3 regions of the Allobogoriella caseilytica genome follow, and region 2 is predicted to be linked to each of the others. Evidence: riboswitches for the same ligand, from Rfam matches in the RefSeq annotation. Region 2 holds a riboswitch; each other region holds the start of a gene.
The links. Region 2 has a riboswitch for thiamine pyrophosphate ahead of thiC (phosphomethylpyrimidine synthase ThiC). Riboswitches for the same ligand answer to the same signal wherever they lie in the genome.

Region 1 (2,195 bases), 170 kb from region 2:
CACCGCGAGGAAGGTCAGCGGCACAGCGGCCGCCACCCCCCAGAGTGCCCACGTGCCGATCCGGCGCCCCCGCGCCTGGTGAGGCAGCGTCACCCGATCACGATCTCCATCCACGAGTCGATCCAGTTCTCGCGGTTCTCTTCGATTTCCGCGTAGTCCACCTCGTGGGGCGCGGGTGCGATCTCGGCGTGCTCGGCCCACTCCGCCGGCAGCTCGGCTTCCTCAGCGACCGGGAACACGAACATGGTCTCCGGGATGGCTTCCTGGGCTTCGATGGTGAGCAGGAAGTCGATGAAGGCCTGCGCCCCCTCCGGGTTTTCCGCCCCGGTGATGACGCCGGCGTACTCCACCTGACGGAAGCAGGTCTCCAGCATCGCGGCGGTGGTGGGCTCGCCGTCGTCGTCGAGGATGTAGGGCGGGGAGGAGGCATAGGACAGCACCACGGGGTAGTCACCGCCGTGGGCGGTGAACTCCTCGTAGTAGGCCTGCGACCAGCCATCGGCCACCAGCAGGCCATTGGCGGTCAGGTCCTCCCAGTAGCCTTCCCAGCCGTCGGTGCCGAAGTGCCCGACGGTGGCGAGCAGCATGGCCAGGCCAGGGGTGGAGGAGGCGGCGTTGGTGACGACGGTCAGGTTCTCGTAGTCCGGCTCGACGAGGTCGTCGAAGGTGGTGGGAACGGCGAGCTCGGACTCCTCGAACCACGCCAGGTCCACGTTCAAGCAGACGTCACCGAAGTCGATAGGGGTGAGCTCCTCGGCAATGACGAGGTCCTCGGCGCCCGCGGGGAGGTTCGGTGAGGTGTACGGCTCGAAGACCCCGGCCTCGAGCGCGCGCCCGGCGAAGGCATTGTCGATGCCGAAGGCCACGTCCCCGAGCGGGGAGTCGGCGGTGAGGATGAGCTGGGCGCCGACCTCGGCGTCAGCCTCATGGATCTGCACCGTGTAGCCGGTCTCCTCCTCGAAGGCTTCGAGGAGTTCGGGGTGGCCTTCGAAGAGTGAGAAGGAGCTGTGGGAGACCACGCGCACGACGTCGTTCGCCGCGCCGTCGGCGGCGCCGTCGTTCGCGTCCTCGTCAGCGTCTTCCTCGGCGGCTTCGGGGGTGGTGGCGTCTTCGTCGGGCGATTCCTCATCGGAGCCACCCAGGGTGCAGCCGACGAGCGCGAGCGTGGCGCCCACGGCAATGGCCAGGCGCCCCAGAGGTCGGGCGGAGTGGTGCGGTGGGCGCGTGATGCTGGTGTTCATGGTGTCCTCCCAGACGTGCAGGAGGGCCCACGCGGGCGCGGTTGCGCTCGCGTGGGGAGAGAATTCCCGACTTCCTTCGCCGGTCCTAACCGGATCAGGTTCGAGGGTCTGCGGTGGTACCGCACTCTCAGCGCTCTGGTTGGCCACTCCGTGCGTGGCCAGGCGCTCCCCTGTCGTTCACGGGCAGTGTAGCCACTCAATCCACCGGGAGAACGACGGCGTCACTCTCCAGCCCGCCGTCCCCGGCCTCATCGGCGTCCGGATCCTCCCAGACTTCGATCAGTTCGAAGGTGTGCTCCCCAAGCGTCGCCCGCCCGCCGACGGTGAGGTCGGCGCTCTCCACGGAGCCGCTGACCTGGAACTCGAGCATGATCGAGTCGTCCCAGATGTTCGAGGCCACCAGACGGCCCTCGGCATAGGGGGTAGGTGTGTTGGCTCGGAGGCGGATGGCGCCGTCGGGCATGTCGCCGGCCTCCTCGGGACCATTCTCGGCAGTCTCGGCCGGCTCCCGGCTCGGCGTAGACGGCTCCGGGTCCGCGCTCTCGGTGCAACCGGATGCGAGCACCAGGCTCACAGCAGCGACAAGGCACAATCTCGGCAGTGTGCGCATGACGGCCCCCTCCACTCAGATGCGTCAGGGAGACTCTGAGGACGCCCCGATGCGAGCATAACCATGACCTACCGGTTCTTCTGGATGGCGGTGAACTCACCACGGACCCGAAACTTCGGGCGGCCGGGATAATGCCAGGATGGGGACCTCCGGAAGCAGCCTGATCATGGTGATAGTGCTGCCTTTCCTCGTGCTCGGCGCCGGAGTGCTGGGTCTGGCGGTCTTCATGGGCCTTCGCGCCACCCGCGGGTTCCGGGCGGAGTGGCGGCGTCACCGCCGGAACCGACGGGCGAGACCGCGCGCGTGGGCCGACCACCGGCAATGGACGTACACCCCGGAAGTCC
Region 2 (2,195 bases):
CGGTGGTCACCGGTGCCGAGCCCTCGGCGCTGTTTCTCTGGTTGTGTCAGTTGCGGCGCGCCCCCTACAGCTATGACTGGATCGACAACTTCGGGCGGCGCAGTCCCCGCCAGGCGGACCCGGAGATGCAGGATCTGGCGATCGGCCAGGAGTTCATGACGATCTTCACGCTCACGGCGTACGAGCCGGGCTGGGCGTTGACTCTGCGGATGAACCCGGGCTGGCCCCGGCGGGTCTTCGGTGACCTTGCCGTGACGTACCGGATCACGCAGGTGGGCAGATCCCTCTCTCAGCTCAATGTGGTGCTGTGGTTGCCGCTGAGCGGGCATGGGTTCGGCCGCCTGCGAAGGTATCTGCTGGCCTGGGGCGACGTGCTGATGATGCGCAAACAACTCCATGTCCTCCGCCGGCTCGCCGAACACGAACCATTCGCGGGTGCTCCTCTCGCGCACCACAAGCGGCGTGACAGCTGAGATGGGACGGACGGCCAAGTACACCGACCAGGACATTCTCGATGCGGCGCTGGGCCTCACAGCGGAGGGTGGGGTCCAGGCGGCCACCGTGGTCGCCATCGCGAAGCGCATCGGCGCACCGTCAGGGTCGATCTACCACCGGTTCGCCTCTCGCGACCTGATCCTCGCCACCCTGTGGATCCGGACCGTCAGGCGCTTCCAGGGCGGGTTTCTCGAGGCGCTCGCCCTTGAGGAGCCAGTCGATGCCGCCCGCCGAGCGGTGTCCCACACCCTGCAGTGGAGCGCGAGCCACCACAGCGAGGCCCAGGTCCTGACCATGTACCGGCGTGAGGATCTCCTCGAACTGTGGCCTGAGGAGCTCGGACCCGAACTCGCCTCGCTCAACGACGAGGTCAGGAGGGCCATGGTGAGGTTCACTGCCGCACAGTTTGCCGTGGTCAATGCCGAAACGCTCGGGAGAGCGCGGTTCGCACTGATCGAGATTCCCACGGTGGCCGTTCGCCAGATGATGGGCAATGGGCCACTCTTGCCGTGGCTGGAGCGCACGGTGACCGACGCTGCGATGGCGGTACTGCGCAGCACGCCGTGATATAGATGAGACGTCCACACGGGGGCCCTGAGAAGGGCTGAGATCGAGCTGAGGCTCGGGACCGTTGAACCTGATCCGGTTGATACCGGCGTAGGAAGTGAGGAGCACAGCTATGTCTGCGTTCGTGCCTCAGGAATCCCGCCTCGAAGAGTCCGCGCCTGCGGACACCGAACAGCATCCCGCCCACCGTCTGGGGTGGGTGGAGGATCCCGATCACGGCGTGCGTGTGCCGGTGACGGAGGTTCACCTCGAGGAGTCTCCCGGTGGCCAGCCCAACGCGCCGGTGCGGGTGTATCGGACGATGGGTCCCGGCAGCGTGCCGGAGGAAGGATTGGCCCCCGCTCGGGCCGAGTGGATCGCGGCCCGGGATGACACCGAGACCTATCAGGCCCGGGGGCGCCAGCTCCTGGACGACGGCCGGGCGGCGGTCCGCCGTGGCGCGCCCTCCCAGCTGTGGCAGGGACGCCGTCCCGAACCTCGGCGCGCCAAGCCGGGAGCGCGGGTCACGCAGATGCACTACGCGCGCCGCGGGGAGATCACCCCGGAGATGCGCTACGTCGCCCTGCGCGAGCAGTGCGACCTGGAACTGGTCCGTAGCGAGGTGGCAGCCGGGCGGGCGATCATCCCCGCCAATGTGAACCATCCGGAGTCCGAACCGATGATCATCGGCAAGGCCTTCCTGGTGAAGATCAATGCGAACATCGGGAACTCTGCGGTCACGAGTTCCATTGCCGATGAGGTCTCCAAGCTGCACTGGGCAGCGAAGTGGGGCGCGGACACGCTGATGGACCTGTCCACCGGCAATGACATCCACACCACCCGTGAGTGGATCATTCGCAACGCTCCGATTCCCATCGGCACCGTGCCGATCTACCAGGCGCTGGAGAAGGTCGATGGTGACGCCAACGCGCTGACCTGGGAGATCTACCGGGACACGGTGATCGAACAGTGCGAGCAGGGGGTGGACTATATGACGGTCCACGCCGGGGTGCTGCTCCGATACGTGCCACTGACCGCGGAGCGCGTCACTGGGATCGTCTCGCGCGGCGGGTCGATCATGGCCGGCTGGTGCCTGGCTCACCACCAGGAGAACTTCCTCTACACCCATTTCGACGAACTCTGCGAGATCTTCG
Region 3 (2,195 bases), 370 kb from region 2:
GCCCGAGGCATACATCGCGAGCTTCCGCGAGGTGGCGGAGGCCGTGCACGAGACCACCGCGACCGAGATGCTCTGGGCGCCGAACTACGGCGGCGGCTACCCCTTCACCGGAGGCCAGTACGCCGCCGAGCCGGGAAGTGCCGAGTACGCGGCCATGGACACCGACGGGAGTGACGAGGTCACCGAGACCGACGACCCCTACGCTCCGTACTACCCCGGCGACGACGCGGTGGACTGGGTGGGCATGACGCTCTACCACTGGGGCGATGCCTACCCCTGGGGCAGCAACGATCTGCCTGAAGAGGGCAAGTTCGTCGAACAGCTCACCGGCACCTACGACGGGCTGGCCTCGGACGACACTGCGATCCCGGACTTCTACGCCGAGTACGCCGTGGACCGCGACAAGCCCATGGTGATTCCGGAGACCGGTGCCTTCGTGACCGCGGACGCCTCGACTGCGACGAACCTGGAGATCAAGCGCGCCTGGTGGCGCCAGGTCTTCTCCGACGAGGTGCACGAGAACTTCGGGCAGATCCGGCTGATCAACTGGTTCAACTGGGACAAGTACGAAGCCGAGGTGGACGGCGAGGTCAGCTGGTCGGTCACGACCGACCCGGAGGTCGCCGAGGCTTTCCGTGAGGAGCTCCCCTCGTGGGTGGCCACCGGGGAGGACCTGCGCGCCGGTCGATGACACCTGCTGCTGCGCCGCGGGCGGCCACGTCGTAGCCTGGAGACGACGCGGGGTGCCGGAGACCACGGCTGAGATGAGACCCGTCGAACCTGATCTAGTTCGGACTAGCGAAGGGACGTCATGCACGACGACGACATGTCCTATGCGGTGCGCGCGATGCGCCAGAGCCAGCCCCTGGTGCATTGCCTGACCAACATGGTGGCCGCCCCACTGAGCGCCAACGCCCTCCTGGCCGCCGGTGCCTCCCCGGCCATGGTGGACAACCCCCACGAAGCGCGCGCGACCGCCGCCGCGGCCGATGCGGTGCTGATCAACCTCGGCACCCCGCAGGAGGAGACGGTCGAGGCCATGCGTGAGGCGGTCGCCGGCGCCCTCGACGCCGGGACCCCCTGGGTGCTCGACCCCATCGGTGCCGGCACCCTGCCCTGGCGCAGCGAGGTGGCACTCGAGCTGCTGGAGCTCGGCTCCCCGGCGATCATCCGCGGCAACGCCTCGGAGATCCTGGGCTTGGCCGGCGGCGAAGGGGGCCGCGGGGTGGACAGCCGCCACCGCGCCGAGGACGTGATGGACGAGGCGGCACGACTGGCGACCCGCTACGGCACCGTCGTCGCCGTCTCCGGGGAAGTGGATCACCTCACCGACGGTGAGGAAATCGTGCGGCTGGCGAACGGCAGCCCCCTGCTCACCCAGGTCTCGGGGGCGGGTTGTGCCCTGGGAGCGCTGATGGCGGCCTGTGCCGCCAGTGGCGCGGGCCCGCTGGCCGCCGCCGCGGCCGGCACCGCGATGCTGACGGTGGCAGCCGATCGCGCCGCCGAGGGCGCTCGCGGGCCGGGGAGTTTCGCCGCTGCCCTGCTGGACCAGCTCGCCCTGCTCAGCCCCGAGACCCTTGCCGGCGAGGTGCGCCGGTCATGACCCTCGACCTCAGCCTGTACCTGGTGACCGATACCGGTCTGTGCGGGCAGCGCGGAGTGCCGGAGACCGTGCGCGAGGCGGTGGCCGGCGGAGTGAGTGTGGTGCAGCTGCGCGACCATGCGCTGGACGATCGCGCCTTCGTTGCGCTGGGGCAGGCCGTGCGCGCCGAGCTGGATGCCCTGCACCGGGCCGGCGGGCCGCGTGCCCCGTTGATCGTGGACGACCGGGTGCACCTCGTGTCCGAGATCGGTGCCGACGGCGCGCACGTCGGTCAGGCCGACCTGCCGGTGCCGCAGGCGCGGGAACTCCTGGGCCCGCACGGGATCCTCGGGCTCTCGGTCACCCACGCCGGGCAGCTCGAGGTCGCGCGGGAGCATGGACGTGCCGTGGACTACCTCGGCCTCGGGCCGGTGTGGGCCACCGCCACCAAACCGGGCCATGCCGCGCCGTTCGGCCCGGAGGGCCTGGCGGAACTGGCCGCGGCGAGCCCGTGGCCCACGGTGGCGATCGGCGGCATCGATGCCGCGGGCGCGGCCACGCTGCGCGGCACCGGGGTGGCCGGCATCGCCGTCGTCTCCGCGATCTGCGGCCA

Region 1: another riboswitch for thiamine pyrophosphate. It lies ahead of EDD31_RS05015 (thiamine ABC transporter substrate-binding protein); the one in region 2 lies ahead of thiC (phosphomethylpyrimidine synthase ThiC).
Region 3: another riboswitch for thiamine pyrophosphate. It lies ahead of thiM (hydroxyethylthiazole kinase); the one in region 2 lies ahead of thiC (phosphomethylpyrimidine synthase ThiC).

Annotation. Positions count from the first base shown of each region.
Region 1 covers NZ_RKHK01000001.1:1,122,218-1,124,412, forward strand. Annotated here, with positions in the region: gene EDD31_RS05010 (ABC transporter permease) at 1-93, opposite strand, end outside; gene EDD31_RS05015 (thiamine ABC transporter substrate-binding protein) at 90-1,241, opposite strand; TPP riboswitch at 1,296-1,423, opposite strand; gene EDD31_RS05020 (hypothetical protein) at 1,438-1,851, opposite strand; gene EDD31_RS05025 (DUF3137 domain-containing protein) at 1,991-2,195, shown strand, end outside.
Region 2 covers NZ_RKHK01000001.1:954,386-956,580, reverse strand. Annotated here, with positions in the region: gene EDD31_RS04300 (hypothetical protein) at 1-473, shown strand, start outside; gene EDD31_RS04295 (TetR/AcrR family transcriptional regulator) at 463-1,062, shown strand; TPP riboswitch at 1,071-1,176, shown strand; gene thiC (phosphomethylpyrimidine synthase ThiC) at 1,175-2,195, shown strand, end outside.
Region 3 covers NZ_RKHK01000001.1:1,324,943-1,327,137, reverse strand. Annotated here, with positions in the region: gene EDD31_RS05960 (glycoside hydrolase family 26 protein) at 1-691, shown strand, start outside; TPP riboswitch at 730-824, shown strand; gene thiM (hydroxyethylthiazole kinase) at 812-1,603, shown strand; gene thiE (thiamine phosphate synthase) at 1,600-2,195, shown strand, end outside.